DNA from 2 places in the Halobacillus sp. B23F22_5 genome. Region 2 is predicted to be linked to the other one. Evidence: a T-box and tRNA genes for the amino acid it is inferred to sense, from the RefSeq annotation. Region 2 holds a T-box; the other holds one or more tRNA genes.

Region 1 (15,518 bases), on a different contig from region 2:
ACTTCAGGAGCAATTGTATCTATATAGAAAAGTGGATGATTTATTACAAAATCGTCCCACATTATCTGAAAGTTTGAAAACGGAGTTGAACATGTTCAGGGAGTCATTACTAGACAGTATTCATTTAATTAGAGAAACTTGTAATGAATTACGCCCTGCTTTCATTGAGGAATTAGGGTTGGTTCAATCACTCCGTAACTTGATTCAGCAATACCAATTGCGTTCAAATTTTACTGTTTATTTTGATGATCGCTGGTTTGAGGCGGAATTAGATCAGGAAAGAATCCTGGCAATTTATAGAATTGTACAGGAATTGCTTTCGAACGCCATGAAACACTCGGATGCAAAAATTGTAAAGTTGCATTTATATAGTGACGATAACAACATTTATTTACAGTATGCTGATAACGGGATAGGGATGGATTATTCCGTGCAAAAGGATCTTTTCTCTCATTTCGGTCTATCAGGAATTGAGCAAAGGATTAACGGATTTTTTGGAGAAATGAATGTAGAAACAGCACCTGGGAAAGGTTTTCAGATGCAAGTTTCCATTCCTCTTACGGTTAACAAGGGGGTATTGGCATGAATAATATATTAATAGTTGACGATCATCCAGCTGTCGGCGAAGGTACAAAAGCGATGTTGGAACAAGAAGAGGATATTCAAGTAGATGTAATTGCTAACAGTGAAGAGACAGACACCTACTTGGCAGAAAACAAATACAATGTCCTCTTGCTTGATCTTTACATGCCAGGTTTAAATGGAGTCGAATTAGCAAAGAAGGTGAGGCGCCGCTTCCCCGATATCATCATATTGATTTATACAGGATTTGATTTGAGCACTCACTTCAATATGCTTGTTGAAGCTGATATTTCTGGATTTGTAAGTAAAACCGCAAGTAAGGAAGAATTAGTGACAGTTATTCGGTGTGCGTTGCGGGATGAAGTAGTTATTCCGCTCCATTTATTCAAGCAATTACGCAGGACTGAAGCGTGTCCGAGTAATCAGGCTGATTCACCCGAAGGGGCTGCTATCTCCTTGAATGAAAAAGAACAATCGATTCTGCAAGAAATCGCTGCTGGTCTGACGAACAGGGAAATCGCCCAAAAGCTTCATATGTCCCAGCGTAGTGTAGAATATACGTTGACTGGAATATTTAATAAATTGAATGTCAGATCACGCACGGAAGCACTATTACAAGCCCAAGAATTAGGATTAATCTCCAAATCTTCATAGAAGCGGAACAGCAGTCAATCTCCCTTCATACGATATCATGACTAAATAATTCCCTCTCAGGGCAGCTCAGAGAGCAAGGAGGGGTACACATTTGAAGGAGAACGACTACAGGCCAAAACAAATCCTGACGAAACGCGAAAAAGAAGTTTTTGAGCTCCTTGTCCAAGATAAGACCACAAAAGAAATAGCAAACGAACTTTTTATCTCTGAAAAGACTGTCCGCAACCATATTTCAAATGCCATGCAAAAACTGGGTGTCAAGGGGCGATCCCAAGCGGTCATTGAGCTGTTAAGGATGGGGGAATTAAAGCTTTAGTTCACTTTTTATTGACGGTTAATGAACTACCGTTCCTTCAAGAATCACAAGTTTTTTGTGATTCTTTTTTTATACTTAAAGAAAATTCACCTTTTCTAAAGGATTAGAATATAAGAAAATAAAAAGGCTTAGCCAGAATAACCTGGCGTCGAGCCAGGTTATTCTAATATTTGCTTTGCATATTTTTAAATGAAGAAGAAATATATAAACTTCTTTCTTGAAATTTTATACGGAAACGATGAGAATGTAGGAAAAGCTTATTCATTGAGGAGTGCGTGGATTTGGCAAAGACCCAATCAACAACCGTAATTTCTGAAATCGAGAAAGAAATGAGATACATATCCGGTATTATAAAACAAAAAGGCCGGGAAATATTAAACCATTATCCGATTACAGCCCCGCAATTCCTAGCATTGCAATGGTTGTTAGAGAAAGGGGACATGACGATCGGTGAACTTTCTAATCATCTGAATCTTGCCTGCAGCACTACCACGGACCTTATGGATCGAATGGAGAAAAACGAACTGGTAGAGCGGATAAGAGACCCTAAGGATCGTCGTGTAGTGCGCATACATGTTTTAGCGAAGGGGACGGCAATCATTCATGAAGTTATTGAAAAACGACAGGCTTATTTAGAAGGTGTATTGAAAAATGTGCCTGCTGAACAGGTCGAAACCTTAAACCAGCTATTGCATATGCTTCATGATCAAATGCTGGAATCCGATCAACAAGCAACAGAATGATCAGTCAACTAAGAAAGAGGAGGAAGGTTTGTGCGACAAGCAATTGGTGTTATCGATTCTGGAGTAGGCGGGTTAACGGTGGCGAGAGAGTTGATGAGACAGCTGCCTAATGAGCAACTGATTTATCTGGGGGATACAAAGCGCTGCCCGTACGGCCCCAGGTCAAAAGAAGAAGTGATTGAATTTACGTGGCAAATGGTTAATCACTTGCTTGAAAAAAATATTAAATTATTAGTAGTTGCCTGTAACACAGCAACCGCGTTCACCTTGGATCAATTACAACAAAAATTGGATATTCCGGTTATCGGAGTCATTCAACCCGGAGCGAGAGCTGCTATTAAGGTAAGTAAGAATAAACGGGTAGGTGTAATAGGAACGGAAGGAACAATCAGCAGTGAAGCCTATACAAAAGCATTACACGGTATCGATAAAAGCATTGTCGTAAAAGGTCTTGCCTGTCCGGCATTCGTGCCGATGGTAGAAGACGGGATATTAGAAGGTGAAGTAGCTGAGGAAACTGTTAAAAATTCGCTTCACCCACTTAAGGTGAATAATGGCATCGACACGATGATTCTAGGATGTACCCATTACCCATTAATAAGGCATCTGATTCAGAAAGAAATGGGATTAAATATACAAGTCATCTGTTCCGGGGAAGAAACTGCCCGTGAAGTAAGTTTGATTTTAGCCTATCAGGATTTAAATTATCAGGGAGAAGAGAAACCGAATCATGAATTTTACTCCACGGGTGATTTGGATAAATTTGAAAAAGTAGCCAACGTTTGGTTTGAAGAACCGATACAATATTTGAAACCAGCTATTATAGACTGATACTTACCTTTTTAAGCCGTCTGGAAATCCTCCAGTCGGCTTTTTTTGATTTTTAATAATCAGGTCTTTGGTCTAAATTCCCCACGTGCTCGTATATATAATAGTACAAACCATCATAGGAGGGGAAAGCATGAAAATGCGTGTTATTGGCACACTGGTGATCGGCCTGTCGAGCACTTTGTTATTAACAGGATGTTTTTTTGAAGGCGAGCAGTCCATAGAAAAGATGGACGCACCTCAGGACGTAGACTATATAGATAAAAATGGTGAGGAAGCAGAGATGAACGCCGGTGAAACGGCTGAGGATACAAGCGAAGAAGCAAGTGAGGAAGCGACAGGAACTACCAGCCGTGAACTCTATTTATTAGATGCCAATGGAATGGTAGTACCTCAAACTTTGGATCTTCCTAACATTTCCAGTAAAGAGGTAGCTACCCAATCGCTGCAGTATCTGGTGAAGGGTGGTCCAGTAACAGAGCTGCTTCCTAATGGGTTCGAAGCAGTGCTGCCAGCAGGTACAGAAATTCTGGGATTGAATCTTAAGGATGGGACAATGATTGTTGATGTCTCAAAAGAATTTGCAGATTATGCACCAGAGGATGAACAAAAGATTTTACAGGCGATGACCTATACGCTTACCCAATTTGATAGTGTCGATCGCATTAAATTGTGGATCAATGGCCATGAGCAAGAGGTTATGCCGGTTAATGGCACCCCGATTTCCAGTGGAGTTTCCAGAGCGGATGGGATTAATGTATATGCGAGTGACGATGCTGACCCGGTGGATAGTAAAGCAGTTACGCTTTACTATCCTGCACAAAACGACAATCAAGAATTCTATTATGTACCTGTAACCACTCATCTCAATACATCGAATGATCAATCCTATGAGTCAATCGTCCAGGCATTAGTGGAAGGACCTGCATTCGATCTTCCTCTGTTATCAGCTTTCAACGATGAAGCTGAACTGAAAGGGACAAGCTTGGAGGAGGGGGTTTTAACCTTATCATTTAATGAAGCCCTACTCTCCAATCAAGAAAAGCAATCTGTTTCCAAACATGTTATGAAGAGTTTAGTTATGACAATGACTGAACAAGCTGATGTAGAAGCCGTGGAAGTACAGGTGGATGGAATGGATCAAGTTTACAGTGAAGAAGGTTCTCCGTACGCTGAACCTGTTACAAGAAATGATATCATTGGAGCAGATAGTTTATAATTAAGTTTTTAAAAGCCCCCGGAACAGGGGGCTTTTTGACGTGCGATGAATCATGCTGATGCTACGCATTTCTGATTAATTATGTTAAGATGGGCAAGGATATGGAAAAAGGAGGACGTTATCATGAGATCAGACGAGCGAAAGAGAAATCAGTTGAGACCAATTGAAATAGAAACAGAATATGTAATGCATCCAGAAGGATCTGTGTTGATCAAGGTCGGAAACACAAAGGTTATTTGCAATGCCAGTGTCGAAGATCGCGTTCCCCCTTTTATGCGCGGCCAAGGCAAAGGTTGGATTACCGCTGAATATGCAATGCTTCCTCGTGCTACGGATCAGAGGAACATCCGTGAATCTTCCAAAGGGAAGGTTTCCGGTAGAACAATGGAAATACAGCGCTTGATCGGAAGAGCATTACGAGCTGTGGTTGATCTGGATAAAATTGGTGAACGAACTGTCTGGGTAGATTGTGATGTGATTCAGGCGGATGGAGGGACTCGTACAGCCTCCATTACTGGTGCTTTTGTAGCGGTAGTACTTGCTTTTGGTAAGCTTCTCGATAAAAAGGTATTGAAAGAAATGCCAATTAAAGATTACTTAGCAGCTATTTCTGTCGGGGTGCTTCCTGATGGTTCAGAAATCCTTGATTTATGTTATGAAGAAGATAGTAAAGCACATGTTGACATGAATGTGATCATGACAGGAAACGGGGAGTTTGTAGAATTACAAGGCACTGGGGAAGAAGCGACTTTTTCTATGTCTCAATTGCAGAATATGCTTGAATTAGCACAAACAGGGATGGAAGAGATTTTTACTATCCAAAAAGAAGCGATTGGTTCTTATACAGACCAAGTGGATAAAGTGATAGCAAGTGATAAAAAATGAAAGAACTGATTATAGCTACCAAAAATGTAGGTAAAGTCAAAGAGTTTCAGGAATTATTCCATAAATATGGCATCCAAGTCAGGTCGCTTCTTGATTTAGAGAAACCAGTTGGTGATATTGAAGAGACAGGCGAGACTTTTGAAGAGAATGCCCTAATAAAGGCAGAAACGATTTCCAAAAAGTTAAAAGCACCCGTGCTGGCGGATGACTCAGGTCTTGAAATAGATGCCCTTGATGGCAGACCAGGGATATATTCTGCACGATATGCCGGTGAAGAAAAAAATGATCAAAAAAACCTGGAGAAAGTTTTAGCTGAATTAGAAGGGGTAGCTCCAGAAAGCCGGACCGCCCGGTTTGTTTGCAGTATAGCTATTATCCAGCCTGGTCAGGAATCTATTGTAAAAAGAGGGACATGCGAGGGAAGCATCGGTTTGGAGCCGAAAGGCGAAAACGGGTTTGGATATGACCCCATCTTTATTCCGGATGGGTATGACCGATCCATGGCCGAACTTAAACCAGAGGAAAAGAACACCATCAGTCATCGCAAGGATGCAATTATAAAAGTAGAGAATTGGCTGAAAGAACTAGTGTGAGAGGAGGGTTTTCTATGCCAAGTATTCTTATAATGAGTGATAGCCACGGAATGACTGATGAGGTAATGGATGTTAAACAAACGTATGAAGGGCAAGTAGATGGTATGATTCATTGTGGAGATTCTGAGCTTGAACTTTCCTCTGAAGAACTGCGAGGCTTCTATTACGTTAAAGGCAATGTAGACTTTGATCCTGGTATGGAAGAAGAAAAGTCTTTTACTATTGAAGGAATGACATTTTTCATTACTCATGGACATCTTTTCAATATAAAGTCAACATTAATGCCGTTGAATTATCGGGCTGAAGAAGCTGGAGCTGATGTTGTCTGTTTTGGACATTCCCATATGGCGGGTGCTGAAAAAGTGGACAACCGGTTATTCATTAATCCCGGCAGCTGTCGTCAGCCGAGAGACCATAGAGAGCCTACTTATGCATTGTTAAGCTGGACGGACAAAAGCGATGTAAAGCTTCAGTATTACAATATGAATCATCAGCCAATAGAGTTAAAATTTCATACATCTTTAAGGTCAGAGGGCTAGACCTCTGACCCGATTTAGGTGTTGACAAACTAAAAGAGAGTTAATATAATAGGTCTTGTCTCTAAAAAGACCATGCTGTTACATACCTATATTTTTCAGTGCCTTGAGAAGTTTGATAGTTTCCATAAAATCACAAAAGAGGCATGACAGTGCGTAAGCAAGACGAAAAAACATCTTTTATATTATGCGGGTGTAGTTTAGTGGTAAAACCTCAGCCTTCCAAGCTGATGATGTGGGTTCGATTCCCATCACCCGCTCTTCTAAAACTGTATCATCTTTATAGGTATATCCTTCATTTTCATTTACAATGTCCCAGTAGCTCAGCAGGATAGAGCAACAGCCTTCTAAGCTGTGGGTCGCAGGTTCGAATCCTGCCTGGGACGCCATTTTATTACTACATACAAAGCGTTGGGGAAGCCCAATGCTTTTTTTATTTACCTAAATACGGCTATGCTAAATCTCAGTGTTGATTTTACAGATAAGCTCCCTTTACTTGAAGACTCAGTTTCAAGACAATCGGGTCCGTTACCATGATAGGAATGGGATGGTTTGTGAAACGACTCGCTTTCCTGCGGGGGACCTGGCAAGCTTCCTCAGGCTTCGCCTTGCGGGATCTCGCCTAGCCCCTTCTCCCGCGGGAGTCTCGCCGTTTCCCTTCCCATCCAGCCAGTTGTACTAAACGGACCCTTCAAAAAGAGAAAGTATGTAGCTTAAACCTTCATATTGACGCATTTATAAAACGAGGCATAGTTTTCTTTCTATATGGGCGGTTTTCACAAGTGTGATTTCGAGAACTTCCTAATTATGGCAAGGGGCGTAAGGAAACGGTGAGACTCCTGTGGGAGTTGAGTGATAGCTGAGGCCCCGCAAGGCGTAGCCTGAGGAGACTCAGCACACGCCCACGGAAAGCGAATCGTTTCCTGGAGCCCTAAACTCCAATAATATCTCGAAATAAAGTCTTCGACTTTTCGGCCCTATAGTTGAGTAAGCCTATTAGGAAAGATCAATAACGGCCATTAACAGAGTCAAAAGAATAAAGCTACCATAAAAATTTCAGGATGCATTTTTTATAAATTAAATGTTTGTTTTACTTGAACTCGGGAAAAGATAGAAAGATAATAGAGGTTAATACATAGAGCGGTTAGGAAGGGTGTCCTATGAAAAAGAAACAAGGGAATATTGTCATGTTCCCCAAATGGAAAACCAGGCTGGAAAACGAGGGATTAAAGGCCATACAAGAGAAGCGTTATGAGGAAGCGCTGGAAACATTTGAACCTTTGTTTGAACATGATGTCGCTTCACACGATGTTGTGACAGGGAAACTGGTCAGTTTGATGGAGCTCGGAAAGTATGAAGCTGCTGAGGAGCTTTGTGAATACCTCATGAAACACGATGAGGATAATTATTATCAATATTTACATATTTATTTAACAATCCTGTTTCAAACCAGCCGATATGAAGAATTGGTAGGTTTATTGGATGAAGTCTTCCAGGAAGAAGATATGCCCCAACAAATGCGCACCCAATTCTGGCAATTATATGAAGTTAGCAGGAAGCTGGTCCAGGAAGATGACGAACAGCAAAACAACAAGTTAGTAGATGAATTTTTTGAAGGCTTGAGTGATGAAGATATACATAAGCAATGGCGGTCGATCATCAAACTTAGAAAATTAAGTGCTGCTCCTTATATTCAACCTTTTGAGGACCTGCTTACATCAGAACAACTGCATCCAATAATTAAAACAGGGATTATCCAATGGTTTCAGGAACATCAGGTCAATCGTAATATGGAAGTTTCTAAATTTGGATTGACTGAACGTATCAATCCATCTGAATTGAAAGAACTTCATTCTGATTATGTGATGCAGCAAATGAAAATGAGGCTGGGTGATATGGAGCAAAAGAATCCGACAATGTATGATATTGTACAGAATTTGCTTTATCGCTACCTGTTTGTCCGGTATCCATTGTTTCCGGGGGAAGAAGAAGTGCCGCAAATTGTTGCTGCCTTAAGACAACTGGGACATGAATACTTGCAGCTGCCTTCTCCAGTCGTCGAAGAATCAGAAAAAGTGGAGGAGTACAAACACGAAATTCTTTTATGCGAGCAGCACTATGCACTGATAATGGAAGAATAGCATTACCTTTATAGTAAATTCCTTATTCGTTAGGGATACATATGTTGAAAGGTGTTTCTTTTATGTTATAATGTAGTGGTTGCAAATTTAGATTCGTATGTAAATAGAATCAGAGAAAAAATGAACCTCGCCATTGGCGAAAGGAAATCATAGATGTTGGAGGGAATTTTTATGTCAGCAAAATGGGAAAAAAAAGAAGGTAATCAAGGGGTCCTTACGGTAGAAGTCCCTGCCGAAGAATTTGATCGTGCGTTAGATCAAGCGTTTAAAAAAGTAGTGAAGCAAGTACAAGTGCCAGGATTCCGTAAAGGGAAAATGCCACGTAAACTTTTTGAACAGCGCTTTGGTGTAGAATCTCTCTACCAGGATGCATTGGATATCGTTCTTCCAGAAGCTTACATGAACGCTGTACAGGAAACTGAAATTGAACCTGTCGATCGTCCGGAAGTAGATGTACAAGAAATTGAAAAGGGTAAAGGAGTAACCTTCACAGCCGAAGTTACTGTTAAGCCTGAAGTAGAACTTGGCGAATACAAAGGACTTGAAGTGGAAGAAATGGATACAGAAGTAACTGACGAAGATGTAGAGAACGAATTGAAAACACTTCAAGAGAAGCAAGCAGAGCTTGTGGTAAAAGAAGAAGGGGAAGTTGAAGAAGGCGATACGGTTGTTATGGACTTTGAAGGCTTTGTTGATGGTGAAGCATTCGAAGGCGGCCAGGCGGACAACTACTCCTTGGAAATCGGTTCCGGGAGCTTCATTCCAGGATTCGAAGAACAACTGCAAGGGAAAAAAGCTGGAGAAGAAGTAGAAGTAGAAGTTACTTTCCCGGAAGAATACCATGCAGAAGAACTAGCTGGTAAGGAAGCTACTTTCAAAGTTAAAATTCATGAAGTAAAAGCAAAAGAACTGCCTGAACTTGATGATGAATTCGCTAAAGATGTAGATGAAGAAGTTGAATCATTAGACGAATTGAAAAAGAAAACTCGTGAGCGCCTGGAAGAACAGAAAAAGACAGACGCTGAAAATACGAAGCGTGACTCTTTAGTTCAGCAAGCATCTGAAAATGCGAGTGTGGAAATTCCAGATGCGATGGTTGATACAGAACTCGACCGTATGATCCAGGAATTCGAGCAACGCCTACAGATGCAAGGCATGACTAAAGATATGTACTTCCAGTTCACTGGATCCGATGAAGAAGGTCTTCGTGAACAAATGAAAGAAGATGCTGAAAAGCGGGTTAAGACTAACTTGACTCTAGAAGCAATCGCTAACGAAGAAAATGTGGAAGTATCTGATGAAGACGTCAACGCTGAGCTGGAAAACATGGCTGGAATGTATCAAACAGATGTAGCTAATCTTACACAAATGCTTGGTGGCAACACGGACATGATCAAAGAAGATCTAAAAGTCCGTAATGCAATCGATGTGCTAGTCAACAACAGTAAAACCAAATAATTTTTCATTCAAAAACAAGGCGCGGCTAACGTGCCTTGTTTTCTCATATCCATGTATATATTAGGTAAAGGAAAGATAGACTATTTTGTAACTGCAAGAATGAAGGTGGGTTGTAATTACATATATTATAAGAAGTGGGACGGACAGTATTTAGAACAACATTTTATGTCGAATTTAGGTATATTCTATTGTTTGACTTATTACTTACAAATCTACATAATGGGGTTGACGCAAGTAACAGAAAATGTGTCATTCTTATAGTGTTTTACTTTGTATGCCAACTTATATTTGTTATGATAAGCTAAAGAAACTGTTTGCAATTGGTGAGACCGAAATGTTTATAGATTTTTTGGCTGATATAAATAAGGGGTGAATTGGATGTTTAAATTTAATGATGAAAAGGGACAGTTGAAATGTTCTTTCTGTGGGAAAAGCCAAGAGCAAGTTAGAAAGCTTGTAGCTGGACCAGGTGTTTATATATGTGATGAATGTATCGAGTTATGTACAGAAATTGTAGAAGAAGAACTCGGGAATGAAGAAGAAGTAGAATTCAAGGAAGTACCTAAACCGCAGGAAATCCGTGAAATCCTGAACGATTATGTTATCGGGCAGGATCAAGCAAAAAAGAACTTGTCGGTTGCAGTATACAACCATTATAAGCGTGTAAATGCTACTCCTAAGAATGATGATGTCGAGCTGGCGAAAAGTAATATCTGTATGATTGGACCTACAGGTAGCGGTAAAACATTACTAGCTCAAACATTAGCACGTATTTTGAATGTGCCTTTTGCTATAGCAGATGCTACTTCTTTGACTGAAGCTGGTTATGTAGGAGAAGATGTAGAAAATATCCTGCTTAAACTAATTCAGGCTGCAGACTATGATGTAGAGAAAGCAGAAAAAGGCATCATCTATATCGATGAAATTGATAAAGTGGCCCGTAAATCAGAGAATCCATCTATTACACGTGATGTTTCGGGTGAAGGGGTACAGCAGGCATTGCTTAAGATTCTGGAAGGTACTACAGCCAGTGTACCTCCTCAAGGTGGAAGAAAGCATCCACATCAGGAGTTCATTCAGATTGATACCACAAATGTCTTATTCATTGTTGGGGGAGCATTTGATGGAATCGATCAAATCATCAAACGCCGTCTTGGTAAGAAGGTAATTGGTTTCGGTTCCGAAGATACAAATGAAGAACTGGATAAAGGTCAATTACTTTCAAAAATTCTACCGGAAGATCTCCTTCGTTATGGTTTGATTCCAGAATTCATCGGACGTCTTCCTGTCATTGGAAGCTTGTTGCCTCTAGATGAAGATGCATTGGTTGAAATCCTTACACAACCGAAAAATGCTCTTGTTAAACAGTACCAGAAACTGTTACAAATCGATGATGTCGAGTTGGAATTCGAAGAAGATGCGCTTCGTGAAATTGCGAGAAAAGCAATTGAACGGAAAACAGGTGCTCGTGGACTACGCTCCATCATTGAAAACATCATGTTAGATGTCATGTATGACCTGCCATCCAGGGATGATATTGAAAAATGTATCATTACCAAAGAAACTGTTGTGAATGAGGATGGTAAACCGAAGCTGGTTTTGACCGATGGAACCGTTCAGGATGAAAATAAAGAATCACCAAAAGAAAGTGCTTAAGCTTAGATAGTTATCGTCAAAGCGAATGAGCTGAAGATTCAGGCCGCGCTGCAATCAGACTGTAGCGCGGCCTGCTTTCATTACTGCTTTCTGGATTGATACAGAATGATGGTAGAGCAGGTTATATAGGATGAAATGTACTACATAGGTAACACTAAATATCAGGAAGAAACCGGTCAAAAGACCTTATTCATTTTACAATGTACTTGCTATTTAATACGATAAAAGTACGAAATTGCTAATCCATTTGGAGGTGCGCAAAATATGACAGCTGATCAAAAGAAACAGATTCCCCTCCTGCCCCTAAGAGGACTGCTTGTATATCCCTCAATGGTGTTACACCTTGATGTAGGTAGAGATAAGTCCGTCAAAGCCCTAGAGCAGGCAATGATGAATGATAATGAGATATTTTTAGCTTCTCAAAAAGAAATGAATATCGATGACCCAACTCAAGTGGACATTTATCCATTTGGCACCATAGCTAAAGTGAAACAAATGGTTAAACTTCCTAATGGCACAAACCGTGTACTTGTGGAAGGGCTGGTTCGTGCTGAAATCCTCAATTTCTTATCTGACGAGGAATTTTATGTGGTAGATGTAGAAACACATAAGGACCAGCATGGCAGTATTAATGAAGAAGAAGCACTAATGCGTACGCTATTACAACATTTCGAACAATTTATTAAAATTTCAAAGAAAATCAGTAAAGAAACCTTAGATACAGTAGCCGATATCGATGAACCAGGTCACTTGGCCGACATGGTCGCTTCCCATTTACCATTAAAACTGAAAGAAAAGCAGGCAGTTCTGGAAACTGTCAACGTAAAAGAACGGTTACGGCATCTAATCGAACAAATAAGTAATGAAAAAGAAGTCCTTCAAATTGAAAAGAAAATTGGTCAACGAGTCAAACGTTCGATGGAAAAAACTCAAAAAGAATACTATCTCCGGGAGCAAATGAAAGCCATCCAGAGTGAGCTGGGAGATAAAGACGGAAAAAGTGGAGAAGTAGCTGAATTACGAGAAAAGATACATGAGGCAAACATGCCAGAACGTATAGAAGAAGTGGCACTAAAAGAGTTAGGCCGCTACGAAAAAGTACCACAAAGTTCAGCAGAAAGCTCTGTGATCCGGAACTATATCGAATGGCTGGTATCACTCCCGTGGAGTACCGAAACGGAAGACAACCTGGAAATACACAATGCTCAAAGGATTTTAGATGAAGACCACTATGGACTCGAAAAAGTGAAAGAGCGAGTATTAGAATATTTAGCTGTCCAGCAGCTGACACAATCTATCAAAGGACCTATTTTATGTTTGGTTGGTCCTCCGGGGGTCGGTAAAACTTCACTGGCAAAGTCGATTGCCAGGGCAGTCAACCGAAAGTTTGTACGAGTTTCCCTGGGAGGAATACGTGACGATGCTGAAATTCGCGGTCACCGGCGTACCTACATCGGGGCTATGCCTGGCCGGATTATTCAGGGGATGAAGAGAGCTGAATCAATCAATCCAGTCTTTTTGCTGGATGAAATTGACAAGATGGCAAGCGATTTCCGCGGGGACCCATCAGCAGCCATGCTGGAAGTTCTTGATCCAGAACAAAATAGTACATTCAGTGACCATTTCATTGAAGAAAGTTATGATCTTTCCAAAGTAATGTTTGTCGCAACAGCCAATAATATGGCTGCTATTCCAGGCCCATTACTTGATCGGATGGAAGTCATTTCGATTGCCGGCTATACAGAAGTTGAAAAGCTCCATATTGCTAAGGAGCATTTGCTTCCTAAGCAAATTAAAGAAAATGGTTTGACGAAGGGCCAATTGCAATTCCGTGAAGAAGCTTTGTTAAAACTGATTAGGACCTATACACGTGAAGCTGGCGTTCGTAACTTGGAACGAGAACTTGCTTCTATTTGCAGGAAGTCTGCAAAAATCATAGTTGCAGGGGAAAAGAAGCGTGTAGTTGTAACAGAGAAGTTATTGGAAGAATTATTGGGCCGTCCCAAATATCGTTATGGACAGGCGGAAGAGGAAGACCAAATCGGAACAGCTACTGGCCTGGCTTATACCTCCGCAGGTGGAGATACACTTTCTATTGAAGTATCGATTTATCCAGGAAAGGGTAAACTGACGCTGACAGGTAAGCTTGGAGATGTAATGAAAGAATCAGCCCAGGCAGCTTTCAGCTATATTCGTTCTCGAGCAGAAGAATTAAAAATCGACGTGGATTTCGTTGAAAAGAATGATATTCATATTCACGTACCTGAAGGCGCTACACCAAAGGATGGGCCATCAGCAGGTATTACAATGGCTACTGCCCTTGTTTCAGCATTAACTGGTCGTCCGGTCAGAAAAGAAGTGGGTATGACTGGGGAAATAACACTGCGTGGACGGGTATTACCGATCGGAGGTCTGAAGGAAAAATCCCTCAGTGCTCATCGAGCGGGCCTTCGTAAAATTATTATCCCTGCAGATAATAAAAAAGACTTAGAGGATATCCCGAAAAGTGTTCGTGATGATTTAGAATATGTGACTGTCAAACATTTGGATGAAGTGCTAGAACATGCTTTGTTGGAGGATAAAAATGAAAGTAAATGATGCTGAGCTTGTCATCAGTGCTGTCAGTAAAAAGCAGTACCCGTCTGATCACTTACCTGAAATAGCATTGGCAGGCCGATCTAATGTTGGAAAATCATCTTTTATTAATAAAATGATCCAAAGGAAAAGTCTTGCCAGGACTTCTTCTAAACCTGGAAAAACTCAGACTTTGAATTTTTATAAAATAAATGAAAAGTTTTATTTTGTAGACGTACCTGGCTATGGGTATGCTAAAGTTTCCAAGAAAGAAAGGAAAAAATGGGGCGAGATGATGGAAGAATACTTCGCAGAAAGAGAAAACCTGCGAGCTACCGCTTTAATCATCGATATTCGTCACCAGCCAACTGAAGATGATATCATGATGTACGATTACTTGAAATATTTCGAATTGCCGGTAATGGTGATAGCTACAAAACTTGATAAAATCCCAAAAAATAAACGTGATCAATATATAAAAGTTGTAAGGAAAACCCTAGAAGTAGAAGAAGAGGATATAGTCATTCCTTTTTCATCTGAAACAGGAGAAGGCAAAGATAAAGCATGGACAGCTATGCTATCCTATTTGAACTAAGTGAAAACCCGGTCATCTTGAGTAGATGGTCGGGTTTTTTATAAAAAAACAAGTTTAACTTGAACAAAAAAGGGTATTATAAACTTGGATAGTTAAATATTTACATAGTAAGTCGAGTATTCCACTGAAATTCTAAGGAAAAGCAATGTTTACGTTGTTCTTCCTAGCCCAGGCGGGCTTTGTTCGATATAATAGCCTGATTTGAATTTTGAGAAAAATCAGATTGATTGTTATGATGAAGGGTGTTCTCATTCTAAAAAAAGAAAAGGAGAGGATTACGAGAAATGAAAAAATTACCTTTGTTCTTATTTAGTGTATTAATGCTTTTCGTACTTGCTGCCTGTGGGTCCGGTGAGTCGGAAGAATCAACAGAACAACAGAATGGTGAATCTCAAGGGGGAAGCGAATACAATTTAGTAGAAAATGGGAAATTCACTTTTGCTGCATCTGGTGAATTTCGTCCATTCAGTTCAACCGGACCTTCTGGAGAGATGGAAGGATTTGATATAGACGTTGCTAATGCAATTGCTGAAGAGCTGGGCTTAGAGCCGAATCAAAAGAAGTTCAAGTTTGCATCGATTGTAGAAGGTGTAAAAACCGGTCGTTTTGACGCCGCAGTTGCCAGCCACACAATCACCCCTGAACGTCAAAAGGAAGTTGATTTCTCCACCCCTTACTACTACTCAGGTGCCCAGGTTTTTGTTCGCCCCGATAGTGACGTAGAATCCCTGGATGATT
Region 2 (15,518 bases):
GGCGGGGGCAGTGGCTATCGTGTCCTCATTGATGTTATCCGGAGCAGATACAGGTCATATGGCTATGAGCATCGGCATTGCAATCCTGGTAGCGATAGTCGCCTCTGTAATCTTATTCAAATATCTTGGATTGGAAAGGGGTTTTTTCCGGCACATCATACTTCAGGAAGCTACGACCACAGACAAAGGATTCGTCTCCTCTGTCAGCCGGTTAGAATTAATCGGTTTAGAGGGAGAAACGTTGACACCGCTGCGTCCTTCCGGCACTGCTGTGTTTGACGATGAAAGGTTGGATGTCGTATCGGAAGGGAGGTTTTTACAGGCAGGGCAGCCAGTAAAGATCATTAAAACAGAAGGTTCCCGCATTGTTGTGCGTGAATTAAATAAAGATAACTAAGGAGGAAAAAAGATGACGTTAAATGAACTAATGCCAATCATAATTATTGGGCTCATCATCATTGTGCTTGCTATCTTATTCACTTTCATTCCAGTCATGCTCTGGATCAGTGCATTGGCGGCAGGTGTACGTATCAGTATTTTCACACTTGTAGGAATGCGTTTGAGAAGGGTAATTCCATCTCGTGTCATTAATCCATTGATCAAGGCTCATAAAGCAGGTGTGAATGTAGACACCAATCAATTAGAGAGTCACTATTTAGCTGGCGGAAACGTAGACCGTGTAGTCAATGCCTTGATTGCTGCACAGCGTGCTAACATTGAACTAAGCTTTGAAAGATGTGCCGCTATTGATTTAGCAGGCCGTGATGTATTAGAAGCTGTACAAATGAGTGTCAATCCGAAAGTAATTGAAACACCATTCATTGCTGGTGTGGCTATGGATGGTATCGAAGTTAAAGCCAAGGCTCGTATTACCGTTCGGGCCAACATTGACCGTTTGGTCGGTGGTGCCGGTGAAGACACGGTCATTGCACGTGTTGGGGAAGGAATCGTCTCCACAATCGGTAGCTCTGAAAACCATAATAAAGTACTGGAAAATCCGGATCGTATTTCTCAAAATGTGTTATCAAAAGGATTGGATGCCGGTACTGCATTTGAAATATTATCCATAGATATTGCTGACATTGATATTGGTAAAAATATCGGAGCGATTCTGCAAACAGACCAGGCGGAAGCAGATAAGAATATTGCGCAGGCGAAAGCGGAAGAACGTCGTGCTATGGCAATTGCTCAAGAACAAGAGATGCGTGCCAGAGTACAAGAAATGCAGGCAAAAGTTGTTGAGGCAGAAGCTGAAGTACCTCAGGCACTTGCTGAAGCATTGCGATCCGGGAAGATGGGTGTCATGGACTACATGAATTACCGTAACATCAATGCGGATACAGACATGCGTGATACGTTAGGCAAACTTTCTAAAGAAGACCATGGAGAAGACGAAGAGAAATAATCATCTTCGTGGTATAAGGAGGATGAGTCCATGGGAAACTTCATTGATTTCATACTGAATAATATTTTCCTTGTAGCCGTTTTTATTGGAGGTATTATCAGCTGGTTAAATCGCATGAACGGGGAACAAGAGGAGGAGCGTCCTGCAAGGCAGCCCTCCTCGCCTGCACCACGTACTCCTTCAGGGCCAGTACGTCCCAAGACTGAGCGAGCAGAACAAGCCGAGCGAACACCAGGTAAGGCTGCAGGCGAAAGCAAAATGGAACGATATTATCAAGAGAAACAAAAGCATATCAAGGATATCTCAGCACGGGATATTGGTGATAAAGGCTCAGGTTCCTTTACGTATGAAACTCCGAACAGGAACATACATGACGCCTTGCCTGGGCAGATGGAAAGGACCAAACCGACGCAGTACAGTAAAAATGAAACAGCCCCGTCCCTTTCGATTAAGAGTAACCTGAATCGAAAGAAAATTGCTGAAAGTGTGATGATGGCTGAGATTTTAGGTCCGCCTCGTGCTCATAAACCACACCGGACATTCTCAAAACGAAATAATTATTAACAAGAACGCACGGATTGTAGTGATACAATCCGTGCGTTTTTCGTATATATAGAGGAGGGGGAGGTCGTTACATGAAAAAGTGGCAACAACAGATCCGTGGCTGGATGGCCAACTACTTGGAACTTCCTTCTGATGTCATGTTGGATTTGCCAAGGGTCACTACAATTGGAGACTTTCATGTATATATTGAAAACCACCAGGGTTTAGTGCATTTTTCAGAACAGGAGATCAGGCTGAAGTCAAGAAAAGGCTATATACGTCTGGTGGGTGAGGGATTTGTATTAAAGATGATGTTGTCGGAAGAGATTCTAGTCGAAGGTAAAATGCATTCGATCCTCTTTATGGATCAGTAACCAGCCCGTTCGAAGGAGGACCTCTATTATGAAACCCTTACAAGGAAAATTCATAAAAGGATACGTCACATTGATTATCCAAGGTACATATCCTGAACAATTCATAAATCTATGCGCAAAGGAAGGGGTGGTCATTTGGAATGCAAAAAAGCTATCTGACCACCAGCTTCAAGCTAATATCTACCTTGCTGACTTACCCGAGGTCAAACGAATCAGAAAGCGGACAAGGTTTAAAGTACGCTTGAAGCGTGGACAAGGACTCCCGTATATATGGAAAAGCTTTCTTGCTCAAAAACCATTATGGTTTGCTCTGATACTGACCGTGCTCCTGCTGGTGTTTGTATCCAATTTGGTTTGGTCTGTGCATATTGAAGGGCTGCCAAAAGAATTAGAGAAGAAAGTTGAAAAACAATTGCGCGAATATGGTGTCCAGCCTGGGGCGATATCTTTTCGATTAGAAGATAATGGTAAGCTCCAGCAAAAACTGCTGGATGATGTTCCAGAGTTGTTATGGATCGGTGTGGAAAAGAAGGGGACAGCCTATATCTTTCAGGGTGTCGAAAAAACATTAGTAGAAAAAGAAAATGCAATGCAGCCTGCTCATCTAGTTGCCGCAAAGAAAGGGATGATCCATTATATATATATCGCAAAAGGAAAACCGATGGTAGAAGTTAATGATTTCGTGGAAAAAGGTGAATTATTAGCTTCTGCCCAGCTGGATGAAAACGATGAGAAACTTATCCGTGCGGAAGGTGAAGTAATTGCAGAAACCTGGTATCGAGTCGAAGTATCAGCGAGTCAAACAGAAAAGATACAAACTGCCACAGGGGAATTTGAAAATAAATACCATATCAACATAGCTGGTTTTGAATTCCCCGTATGGGGATGGGGTAAAATAGACTATGAGGTCAAGAAAAAAGAAGAAGATTATCACCAGCTGAGCCTTTTTTCTAAATCGCTTCCGTTATATTGGAAAAAAACCACCATCTTTGAATTGAATCAATTACAGCATAAACGCTCGGAAAAAGAAGCTGCAGCGATAGCAATAGAGCAAGGAAAAAGGGACCTATTGAAAAAAATCCCAGAGGGTTCAAAAATTTTGGAAGAAAATATTTTGCACCAAAGTGTTGACAATGGTAAAGTAAAATTAATTCTATTTGTAAAAGTACATGAAGATATTGCAGTGATAAAGAATGTGAATCAAGGAGATTGAGTATGCAGGAAGACTTAAAAACGATTGACATACAACTAGATAATCCATCTGAAGCGTTAGCTTTATTTGGTACGGAAGATAGAAACCTGAAACAAATTGAAGAGCAGCTGCAAGTTTCCATCATATCCCGTGGAGAACATGTCAGTGCTTCTGGTCAAGGAGACAAGGCCAGGCTTGTAGAAGAAATATTGCTTTCCTTGCTGGCTTTAATTCGTAAAGGCCTGACGATAACAGAACGAGATGTCGTATATGCTGTCGAATTAGCCAAAAAAGGCAAGATCAATCAATTCGAGGCTTTATTTGAAGATGAAATCACCCGGAACGCCAAAGGTAAGTCCATCCGTGTCAAAACCTTGGGACAGCGCGGATATGTGTCAGCTATCCGTAATAATGATCTAGTGTTTGGCATTGGCCCGGCAGGTACCGGGAAAACTTATTTAGCGGTTGTCATGGCCGTGAATGCCCTGAAAAACGGGCAAGTGAAACGGATCATCCTGACTCGCCCTGCTGTGGAAGCTGGAGAAAGTCTTGGCTTTTTACCAGGTGATTTGAAAGAGAAGGTAGATCCATATCTTCGTCCTCTTTACGACTCTCTTCATGATGTATTAGGAACAGAACATACCGCACGTCTGATCGAGCGGGGCACCATCGAGATTGCACCACTGGCGTATATGCGGGGAAGAACATTGGATGATGCTTTTGCCATATTGGATGAAGCCCAAAATACAACTCCAGAGCAAATGAAAATGTTCTTGACCCGGCTTGGTTTTGGATCCAAAATGGTCATTACTGGTGATATCACTCAAGTGGATTTGCCGAAGGGTGTAAGATCCGGTCTGCGTGAGGCTGAGCTGCGCTTAAGGGATATTAAAGGTTCGTCGTTCATCCATCTTGATCAGACTGATGTCATTCGTCATCCATTAGTGCAACGGATAATAGACGCATATGAAAAGGATAAGAGTGAAGAAAAATAAGACCCGGTCCAAAGGGTCTTATTTTTAAATAAGCGGCTAGATCCTAGTGCTATTATTGGGATCCAATCCTTTAAAAGAAAACAGCTCAGGGAAGTGACGATGGTAAACTGTTTTTACCAAGGGTAGATGAGAATGATTTATATCTTACAACCATTTCAATAGAGGTTTAATTCGCATGGCAAAGCGGAACATGTTAAGGAACAGACCGATAAGAACAAGTCAATCGGACAGAATATGCAGTAAGAGATGAAAAAGCTCATCAAGGAGGCTGTACCAGTGATACAAATCGATTTCCACGACGAAACGAATACAGTAGATGAAGGTTATATCGATATGATTCAGCGGTTATTGAAGTTTGCAGCGGAAAAAGAAGAGGTACAAAATGAAGCGGAAATATCTGTGAATTTTGTGGATAATAAAGAAATACAAATTTTGAACCGGAATTACCGGCAGAAGGATACGCCTACGGATGTCATTTCGTTTGCTATGCAAGAAGAAGGCGAAGGAGAAATCCGGGTTATCGGGGAAGAAATACCGGTAGTACTCGGAGACATTGTGATTTCTGTTGATAAAGCAAAAGAGCAGGCGGAAGAATATCAGCATTCCCTAGAACGGGAATTAGGCTTCTTAGCTCTTCATGGTTTTCTTCATTTATTAGGATATGATCATTTGGAGGAAGAAGATGAGAAGAAAATGTTCCAAAAACAAGAGGATATTTTAAATGACTTCGGATTGGAACGGAAATAAAAAACGGGGAATCGGGTTTCGGTATGCATGGCGTGGGATAATTATAGTTGCAAAGACAGAAAGAAATATAAAAATCCACATAACAGCAGCCGTAATTGTGTTGATATTATCATGGCTATTGCATCTTTCTCCAGTAGAATGGACAGTTATATTGCTGATTATAGCGTTAGTATTGACCCTGGAGATGGTAAATACAAGTATCGAAAAAGCGATGGATCATTTAGCCCCTGATATCCATCCAGCTGTAGGTGCCATTAAAGACATCGCAGCTGGTGCAGTTCTGGTGGCTGCATTTTTTTCAGTCATCATTGGTTTGATTATTTTCCTTCCAAAAATAATGGCATTTCTATAGGCAGGCCATTTTATTAGAACTGTTTCAGGCCAGGGTAAAAAGATTGAAAGCTTTTGTCGAGTGCATGAATTTACAACTTTTCTATAGTAAAATAGTAAATACACACAGACCTCATTCACAAACGGAGGATACCACATGGACAATACATTCAAATCAGGGTTTATTGCGATCATAGGACGTCCTAATGTAGGGAAATCGACTTTTATGAATCGTGTGATAGGACAGAAGATTGCTATCATGAGCGATAAACCTCAAACGACTAGAAATAAAATACAAGGTGTCTGGACAGAAGATGATGCTCAAATTGTTTTTATTGATACACCTGGAATCCATAAGCCAAAACATAAGTTAGGGGATTTCATGGTGAAAGTTGCCGAGCAATCCTTAAATGAAGTGGACGCTATCATGTTTATGATCAATGCGGAAGAAGGTTATGGCCGCGGCGATCAATTCATCATTGATCGACTTGAAAAAGTAGATAAACCTGTGTTTCTCATCATCAATAAGATTGATAAGGTCCACCCTGATGATTTGCTTCCATTGATCGACCAGTACAGAGAAATGTATGATTTTGAAGAAATTATCCCTATTTCAGCTTTAGAAGGGAATAACGTCAGCCACTTATTAGAAGTGTTGAAAGCCCAGCTTCCTGAAGGACCACAATATTATCCGGAAGATCAAATCACAGACCACCCGGAAAGGTTCATCATAAGTGAAATGATTCGGGAAAAAGCATTACATTTGACAAGGGAGGAAGTCCCTCATTCTATTGCGGTAGTGATTGATGGAATCGAACATCGGGAGCAATCAGAAACCGTATATATTCAAGCTACTATTATCATTGAACGGCCCTCTCAAAAAGGAATCATAATTGGTAAACAAGGAAAAATGCTCAAAGAAATCGGGCAGCGCGCGAGAGAGGATATTGAGGCATTGTTAGGCACGAAAGTTTTTCTTGATTTGTGGGTGAAGGTCCAAAAAGATTGGCGAAATCGTCAGCTTCAGTTGAATGAGTATGGCTATCGGGACGATGAATATTAATTCATGGTAAATTTTAATATTCATGCTTTAAGCTGCTTGTAGCATCCTAAGAATGTCATGTTATTTTGTTTGAATAACTAACTTGAAAGGCGGTGTTTCTTGTGCTTGACTTACCATGGAAAGTTTTCAGTCAAACAGGAAACATAGAAACCTACTTGCTCATGAAAGAGATGGAAAAACAAGCACCTCAGGAAGAGGAATCACAGGAACAAGAGACAGTTTCTGGGCATGAAACTAATTTTTAGAACCAGAAAAGGTGAAAGCTTTGCTTGAAAAAATTGAAGGAATTGTTCTCCGAACAAAAGACTATGGCGAAACGCATAAAATTGTAACAATTTTTTCGCGGGAAAAAGGAAAATTCGCTGTCATGGCCAAAGGCGCAAAAAAGCCAAAAAGCAGAATGAGTTCAATTACCCAACCGTTTATTCACGGCCATTATTTGGTACAAACGGGGCGAAACCTTGGTTCTCTTAGCCAGGGAGAAGTAATTTCCTCGCTAAGAGGAGTTCGTGAAGATATTATCAAAACAGCTTATGCTGCTTATGTAGCAGAAATGACAGATAAAATGTTGGAAGAAAAACAGCCCGATCCATTTTTATTTCAACAATTCCTTCAAACATTGGTTTGGATAACAGAAGACAAAGATCCGGAAATTCTAACATTGATGTATGAACTGAAGTTATATAAGAAAGCAGGTTTTGCTCCACAACTGGATGCTTGTGTGAATTGCGGCAATGAAAATGGCCCCTTCTCCTTTTCTATAAAAGAAGGGGGCTTTTTATGTTTCCGTTGCAAGCATTTGGATCCAGAAGCCTATGGTTTGACTGAAAATATGGCTAAGTTGCTCCGGTTGTTTCTCCATATGGATGCCGCCCGCCTTGGAAATATATCAATAAAAGAAGAAAACAAAAAGAAATTAAGGCAGTTAATGGATGCTTACTATGACTATTACGGTGGATATTTCATTAAATCAAAAAAGTTTTTAAATCAGCTGGACCTTTTCAGGCCTGAAGATTGACAAATCATCTAACTTTCAAGTATGATGCTAATACCAATTAAACTTGTGCGTAGAAGGAAAGTAGTACCTATTCCCCTCGACTGAAGCGAACCTGTGATAGTGGGAGACAGGTGTTGAAGAAATAGGGAAGGCATTCCGGAGCAGCTTCTTCAAAGCGGCTTTCTTAACAGTAGAAAGCAAATAGGGTGGAACCGCGGGAAAACCTCGTCCCTATGTCATGAAAGTGGCATAGCGACGAGGTTTTTTTATGGACAAATTAAATACTTTCAATCGTGGAGGGATGATAACATGGATATTCAAAATATGATACTGACATTACAAAAACATTGGTCGGATCAAGGCTGTTTATTAATGCAAGCTTATGATGTAGAGAAGGGTGCCGGAACCATGTCACCAATGACGCTGCTCCGCAGTCTTGGACCGGAGCCGTGGAATGTTGCTTATGTAGAGCCTTCAAGAAGGCCAGCAGACGGAAGATATGGGGAAAACCCTAATCGTCTCTATCAGCACCATCAATTCCAGGTGATTATGAAGCCGTCGCCTGACAATATTCAGGAATTATACTTAGAATCATTGAAAGCACTAGGGATTGATCCATTGAAGCATGACATACGGTTTGTGGAAGATAACTGGGAGAACCCTACCCTGGGTGCTGCGGGATTAGGATGGGAAGTATGGCTCGACGGGATGGAGATTACCCAGTTCACCTACTTCCAGCAGATTGGCGGGCTTGAAGCGAAGCCGGTGGCTGCAGAAATCACTTACGGGCTGGAGCGTTTAGCTTCTTATATCCAGGATAAAGAAAATGTTTTTGAACTGGAATGGACCGATGGTGTCACAGTAGGAGATATTTTCTCTCAGCCTGAATATGAGCATTCTAAATATACATTTGAATCCTCTGACAGCGATATGCTGTTTGATTTATTCAGTATTTATGAAAAAGAAGCTGGCCGAGCGATGGAACTTGGCCTTGTATTTCCAGCGTATGATTATGTATTGAAATGTTCTCACACCTTCAACTTACTAGATGCAAAGGGTGTGATTTCTGTGACAGAGCGGACTGGTTATATATCGCGAGTCAGAAATTTAGCTCGAAAAATTGCAAAAACCTATGTAGATGAACGGGAACGTTTAGGATTCCCAATGCTGAAAGATAGGGAGGAAGCGTCCAATGAGTAAAACAGTTTTATTTGAAATCGGATTAGAAGAACTTCCAGCTCGGTTTATCGACGATGCTCTTGTACAGTTAGAAGAAAAAGCGAAACAATGGCTGGACGATTTGCGTCTTCCTTACGAAACCATTGCTACCATGGCTACACCACGCCGCCTGACCGTTAAAATCGAAGGTCTTGACGAAAAACAGCCAGATATCGAAGAAGTAGCAAAAGGTCCAGCAAAAAAAATCGCTCTGGACGAAGAGGGGAATTGGACGAAGGCCGCTATCGGGTTTACAAAAGGGCAAGGTAAAAGCGTCGAAGACATTTATTTCAAAGAAATCAAAGGGACTGAATATGTGCATATCAACAAGTTCATTGAAGGGGAAGCGACAAAAAATCTGATTGATCAATTCAAAGATGTAATCCTTTCTCTGAATTTTCCTAAAAACATGCGGTGGGGAGACAAGCAGCTTCGATATGCCCGACCGATTCGTTGGCTCGTTGCTCTTTATGGTAACGAAGTAATACCGTTTTCCATTGAAGGTGTACAAACAGGCAATACTACGTTCGGACATCGGTTTTTAGGAAAACAGGTTGTCATTGACGATGCAGAGAACTATGAAAATATTATGAAAGATCAGTTTGTCATAGCTGACGTCATGCTTCGTAAGGAAATGATTGCGGCACAAATTGAAAAGTTAGCTCAAGATAAAGAATGGAATATCCTAGTGGATGAAGAGTTATTAAACGAGGTTACGCACCTTGTGGAATACCCGACCGTTTTTTACGGGGCTTATAGTGAAGACTTTCTTGTGGTTCCAGAAGAAGCATTGATCACCTCTATGAAAGAACACCAACGTTATTTCCCTGTCCGTTCCCAGGAAGGGGAGCTGCTTCCTTATTTCGTAGCAGTTAGAAACGGGAATGAAAACCATTTGGACAATGTGGCCCGAGGTAATGAAAAGGTGTTGAAGGCAAGGCTGGCTGATGCCCGCTTCTTTTATGAAGAGGATCAGAAAATCACTATCGAGGAGAGTCTGGAAAAGTTATCACGAATGGTCTTTCAGGAAGACTTAGGTACTATTGCAGATAAGGTGAAGCGCACGGTGAAACTGTCCGATGCTGTCAGTGACCATCTACAGCTGGATAAGAATTCAAAGCAACAGGTAACCCGTACTGCAGAAATATGTAAATTTGATTTGGTCACTCATATGGTGGATGAGTTTCCAGAACTCCAGGGAATCATGGGGGAGAAGTATGCCAGGATCTTCGGAGAAGATGATGCAGTCGCTCAGGCGATTAATGAACATTATATGCCACGTCAAGCTAACGGAACCCTGCCTGAAACAGTTGCTGGGACAATTGTAAGTATAGCAGATAAGCTGGATACAATTGTTGGCTGTTTTTCCATCGGTATCATTCCATCTGGCTCTCAAGATCCCTATGGATTAAGAAGATCAGCAATCGGTATTCTCCAAATGCTTGACAAGCAAGCCTGGAATATTCGCCTGGAAACTTTAGTAGATACAGCGCTCAGCATGTATGTCGAACTTGGTTTGACAAACCGGTCAGAAGAAGAAGTAGCTGAGGCTCTAACGGAATTCTTCCATATTAGAGCAAGTTACCTGTTGCGGGAAGAAGGTGTAGCACCTGATATAGTCGAAGCTGTGTTGGCGAACGGAATTCAGCATGTACCATTTACAAAGGAAAAAGCAAAGCTGTTGGCATCAAAACGTAATGACGAAAGCTTCAAATCAACACACGAAGCCTTAGGCCGTGTCTTGAATTTGGCAAAAAAGACAAATGCAGAAGAAGTAGACAAAAATCTCTTTGAAAATGACACGGAACATGATTTATATAATACGTACCAAAAAATAAGCAGAGTGTATAAGGATGCGTTGAGTAAACACGATGCTGTCAAGGCTTTGGAAGCATTAGGTGACCTTGCAGAGCCAATCCATGCTTTCTTTGACAATACCATGGTTATGGCAGAAGATGAACGGCTGAAAGAAAACCGCTTAGGTTTATTAAACCTGATAGCGAGAGAAGTATATGCCTTTGCAGACTTGAATGCAGTGCAATGGAAACAGCAGTATTAAGCCTCCTTCTTTTACCCGCTTATAAAAATGAGCTATAATAGTTAAATAGTATGTCACAGTCAGTGATCAGGGTGGTGAAAGTATGGAACTTTCCAGCAGACAAGAACAGATTATCGAAATCGTGAAAGAGAACGGACCGATAACAGGTGAAAATATAGCAGACCAATTGCAATTGACGAGAGCAACACTAAGACCGGATCTCGCTATTCTGACAATGGCCGGATTTTTGGATGCACGTCCAAGAGTGGGTTATTTCTTCACAGGAAAAACCGGTTCAGAGTTATTGACGGAGAAGCTGAAAAAATTCAAGGTGCAGGAATATCAGTCAATACCGATTGTTGTAGAGGAAGATGTATCTGTTTATGATGCTATCTGTACAATGTTTCTTGAGGATGTCGGCACGTTGTTTGTCGTCGATAATAAATCCTTGCTATTAGGAGTTTTGTCTCGTAAAGACTTATTGCGAGCAAGTATAGGGAACCAGGATTTGAACTCTATTCCTGTCCATATCATTATGACACGGATGCCGAACATAACGGTGTGCAGGAAAGATGACTTATTACTCGACGCTGCACAAAAGCTTATTGATAAGCAGATTGATGGATTGCCAATCGTTAAAGATGTTGATGAAGGGCTTGAAGTGACAGGACGAATTACAAAAACAAATATGACGAAAGCATTAGTTGAACTAGGGCGCGACGAACATTTATAAGCATTCCGCTCTGACTAATAGGAGGGATTGGGATGGAGAAGCCATTGATATTTGTAATATCTGATTCTGTAGGTGAAACAGCAGAATTGGTTGTAAAGGCAGCACTAAGTCAGTTTGATGACGGCCCTTATGAAATTCAGCGTATTCCTTATGTTGAGGATGAGGGCACTATAAATGAAGCGGTATTGCAGGCAAAAGGAAAAAATGCAATGATCGGTTTTACGCTGGTAATCCCTGAACTAAGAGAGCACCTTTTGAAAAAGGCTAAAGAATACGAATTAGAATGTATCGATATCATGGGACCGATGATGGACAGTATGCAACGTTTCTTCAAAACAAAACCACGAATGGAGCCTGGACTTGTTCATAAGCTTGACGAGGATTATTTCAAAAGGGTGGAAGCAATCGAATTTGCCGTTAGGTATGATGATGGCAGAGATCCAAGAGGCATTTCCCGTGCAGACATCGTTCTCATCGGAGTATCACGCACGTCGAAAACTCCATTGTCCCAGTACCTGGCTCATAAAAGGCTGAAGGTGGCGAATGTGCCGATTGTTCCGGAAGTTGAGCCTCCTGAAGAGTTGTTTCATGTAGACAAGAAGAAGTGCATCGGGTTGAAGATAAGTCCTGAAAAACTGAACGATATCCGTAAGGAACGTTTGAAAGCTTTAGGATTAGGAGACCAGGCGAGTTATGCCAATATGGAGAGAATCAAACAAGAGCTTAATCATTTTAATGAAGTTGTAGATCGTATCGGCTGTGATGTGATTGATGTTTCCCATAAAGCCGTAGAAGAAACTGCAAATGTCATTATGAACAAATTAAGGAATGAACGTCAATCTTAGTAATAACTTAGTAATGAACAAAGAAAAATCGCGCCAAATTGGTAGAGGGCGCGATTTTTCCGTGAAAAAATAAAAAAAAGATAAAAAAATAAAAAAAAACTATAGCAATTACCAAATGTATGTATTATAATGTGTTTTTGTGTAAAAATGTATGGTAGCTAAACTATCGTTGTTATAGAAACAATTCTGAAAAATAAAACATTGAAGAAATAGGAGGATTTTGCGAGCCACTGTAGAATCTATGATAATGTTGCAAAATAGACCTGCTTTATATGTTGATGCCGATAGCTGTCCTGTCAAAGAGGAGATAGATCGAGTTTGCATAAAACATTCTATTGTACCTCGATATGTTGCCACTATAAACCATTATAGCCCTAACTCGGAATACGGTGACTGGAAAATCATCGATGACGCGGATCAGGCTGTAGATCTTTTTATTCTTAACAGGGTGAAAAAAGGAGATATAGTGATAACTCAAGATTTGTCATTTGCAGTGTTGTTGACCTCAAGAGGTGTTTACACAATAACCCCACGAGGTAAACTGATTGAAGAGGCGGATGCAGATGAAATCATGTTACGGAAACATTTAAGACAGAAGACTCAAAAGAGGGGCAATCGCATTAAAGGCCCACCGCCTCTACTTGAGCAGGACCGCCTAAACTTCCAGGATAAACTGGATGATTTTTTGTCGAAACATGAAGGTATTCTTTAATGAATATCGAATAAATCATAAAATACGGTGATAGTGATGGCTGGACATCTTCCAGAAGAAACCATAGATGAAATACGAAAATCCAATGATATCGTTGATGTCGTTGGTGAATATGTACAACTGAAGAAGCAGGGAAGGAATTATTTTGGGCTTTGTCCTTTCCATGGGGAAAACACCCCATCTTTTTCTGTTTCTCCAGATAAACAGATTTTCCACTGTTTCGGATGTGGTAAAGGCGGCAATGCTATCACATTCTTGATGGAGCTTGAAGGGTATGAATTTCTACAAGCTGTCAAACACCTCGCTGATAAAGGTGGTTATCAACTTCCTGACGAGGTAACTCTTAATCAGGAAGTGAGCTCACCCAGAAACGAGGAAGCTCAAAAAATCCTCGAAGCGCATCAATGGTTGAGTAAACTTTATCATCACCTGTTGAAACATACCAAAGAAGGTAAAGAAGGACTTGAGTATCTGCTGAGCAGGGGATTTACAGAGGAGATGATTGATCATTTCCATTTGGGTTATGCCCCGAATTCAAAAGACTTTGTCGTTCGTTTTCTTGAAAAGAAAGGGTATCATCCTCAATTAATGGTGAAAGCTGGGTTATTAAGTTCGAATGAATCAGGTGACTACAGCGATCGTTTCAGAGGCAGGGTTATTTTTCCAATACGCAACCATCTGGGAAAGACGGTGGCTTTTGGCGGTCGAGCTATACACGACCAGGAACCTAAGTATCTTAACAGCCCTGAAACAGAGCTTTTTCATAAAGGAAGACTGCTATACAACTTTGACTTGGCAAGAAGCGCTATCCGCAAACAAGGTTCCATCATACTGTTTGAAGGATACGTAGACGTTATCTCTGCTTATCAGGCAGGTGTTCATAATGGAGTGGGCACATTAGGAACTTCCATTACGGAACATCAGGCAAACCTGATTCGAAGATATGTAGAAGAAGCTATCATTTGTTACGATGGCGATCGGCCGGGTATAGAGGCATCTCTGAAAGCTGCCCGCCTACTAAGAAAAGCCGGCTGTACTGTTAAACTTGCCCGTCTTCCGGATGGAATGGATCCGGATGATTATATAAAAGTTAACGGGGCTGAAAAGTTCCAAAGAGAAGTTCTAGGAGCAAGCGATACCTATTTGGCCTTTATTATGAGACATCTCAGGAAAGAATATAATCTCAATTTAGAAGGGGATCGCATTGCTTATGTAGAAAGAGTAGTTAAGGAAGTTGCCACACTCGATCATGCAATTGAGAGAGAACACTATCTGAAGGAACTTGCCAATGAATTTGAATTGTCCTTAGAGACGCTTAAGCAGGAAGTATCAGAGTACCGGAGAAGAAGCGGATCCCCTGCAAAAGAGACAAAAAGAAAAAGACAATCCAATGTCAGTTCTGAACGCATTATGGAAAACAGACTGTTGCCTGCTTTCCATAATGCAGAAAGGGCACTGATTGCATATATGTTAAAAAACCCCCAGGTCGCTGATAAAGTACAGGCCGAATTAGGGGGAGGGTTCAATATCAGTGAACATCAGGTTATTGTTACTTATCTTTATGCATATTTTGAAGAAGGCAATGAACCGGATGTTAGTCATTTTGTTGAAAGATTACCAGAACCCGACCTGAAAAATTTAGTGGTTAAGCTTGCGATGATGCCTGTTCATAGTGAAATTTCCGAACGGGAAATCAATGATTATATTCGTTTGATACGCGCGGAACAAAGTGACAAAATGGATATCAAATCATTGGAAGAACAACAAAAACAGGCAGAGCAGCAAAATGATCCGATCAAGGCAGCTGAAATTGCCATGAAAATAATACAGATGAGAAGACAACTGAGAAGTTCGCAGTAAAAGATTTGTGATTTGTTGGAAGGAGGGGGACTTATGGCAGATAAGCCATTACGTTCTAAAGAAGCTGAAAATGAACTTACGCTGGACCAGGCAAAAGAACAATTGCTCGAAATAGGGAAAAAGCGTGGAGTTTTAGCATACGAAGAAGTTGCAGAACGTCTATCCAGTTTTGAACTGGAGTCTGAACAAATGGACGAATTTTATGAGTACCTGAATGAACAGGGTGTTGAGGTGATCGGTAACTCGGAAGAGGATCCGAACATGCAGCAGTTAAACAAGGAAGAAGAATTCGACCTGAACGATTTAAGCGTACCTCCTGGTGTCAAAATTAATGATCCAGTTCGTATGTACTTGAAAGAAATTGGGCGAGTAAATCTTTTGGCAGCAAAAGATGAAATTGATCTTGCTCAACGGATTGAAGAAGGCGATGAAGAAGCTAAGCGTGAACTGGCAGAGGCCAACTTAC

The links. The T-box of region 2 lies ahead of glyQ (glycine--tRNA ligase subunit alpha). A T-box ahead of a tRNA ligase gene usually reads a tRNA of that ligase, here a tRNA-Gly.
Region 1: it encodes a tRNA-Gly, which carries the amino acid that the T-box ahead of glyQ (glycine--tRNA ligase subunit alpha) is inferred to sense. The anticodon was not compared.

The regions. Positions count from the first base shown of each region.
Region 1 covers NZ_JBIEKI010000012.1:26,354-41,871, reverse strand. Annotated here, with positions in the region: gene ACGTN9_RS14880 (sensor histidine kinase) at 1-586, shown strand, start outside; gene ACGTN9_RS14875 (response regulator transcription factor) at 583-1,236, shown strand; gene ACGTN9_RS14870 (helix-turn-helix domain-containing protein) at 1,328-1,552, shown strand; gene ACGTN9_RS14865 (MarR family winged helix-turn-helix transcriptional regulator) at 1,834-2,295, shown strand; gene racE (glutamate racemase) at 2,326-3,126, shown strand; gene ACGTN9_RS14855 (GerMN domain-containing protein) at 3,257-4,342, shown strand; gene rph (ribonuclease PH) at 4,466-5,227, shown strand; gene ACGTN9_RS14845 (XTP/dITP diphosphatase) at 5,224-5,820, shown strand; gene ACGTN9_RS14840 (metallophosphoesterase) at 5,853-6,359, shown strand; tRNA gene ACGTN9_RS14835 (tRNA-Gly) at 6,546-6,616, shown strand; tRNA gene ACGTN9_RS14830 (tRNA-Arg) at 6,669-6,745, shown strand; gene ACGTN9_RS14825 (tetratricopeptide repeat protein) at 7,517-8,497, shown strand; gene tig (trigger factor) at 8,669-9,955, shown strand; gene clpX (ATP-dependent protease ATP-binding subunit ClpX) at 10,334-11,611, shown strand; gene lon (endopeptidase La) at 11,876-14,209, shown strand; gene yihA (ribosome biogenesis GTP-binding protein YihA/YsxC) at 14,196-14,780, shown strand; gene ACGTN9_RS14800 (transporter substrate-binding domain-containing protein) at 15,065-15,518, shown strand, end outside.
Region 2 covers NZ_JBIEKI010000002.1:98,522-114,039, forward strand. Annotated here, with positions in the region: gene ACGTN9_RS03790 (NfeD family protein) at 1-397, shown strand, start outside; gene floA (flotillin-like protein FloA) at 410-1,405, shown strand; gene ACGTN9_RS03800 (YqfB family membrane protein) at 1,436-1,969, shown strand; gene yqfC (sporulation protein YqfC) at 2,041-2,322, shown strand; gene yqfD (sporulation protein YqfD) at 2,351-3,535, shown strand; gene ACGTN9_RS03815 (PhoH family protein) at 3,538-4,509, shown strand; gene ybeY (rRNA maturation RNase YbeY) at 4,789-5,256, shown strand; gene ACGTN9_RS03825 (diacylglycerol kinase family protein) at 5,231-5,608, shown strand; gene era (GTPase Era) at 5,744-6,649, shown strand; gene ACGTN9_RS03835 (YqzL family protein) at 6,751-6,894, shown strand; gene recO (DNA repair protein RecO) at 6,915-7,667, shown strand; T-box leader at 7,709-7,882, shown strand; gene glyQ (glycine--tRNA ligase subunit alpha) at 7,956-8,846, shown strand; gene glyS (glycine--tRNA ligase subunit beta) at 8,839-10,923, shown strand; gene ccpN (transcriptional regulator CcpN) at 11,006-11,635, shown strand; gene ACGTN9_RS03860 (pyruvate, water dikinase regulatory protein) at 11,668-12,480, shown strand; gene ACGTN9_RS03865 (YaiI/YqxD family protein) at 12,722-13,192, shown strand; gene dnaG (DNA primase) at 13,229-15,052, shown strand; gene rpoD (RNA polymerase sigma factor RpoD) at 15,086-15,518, shown strand, end outside.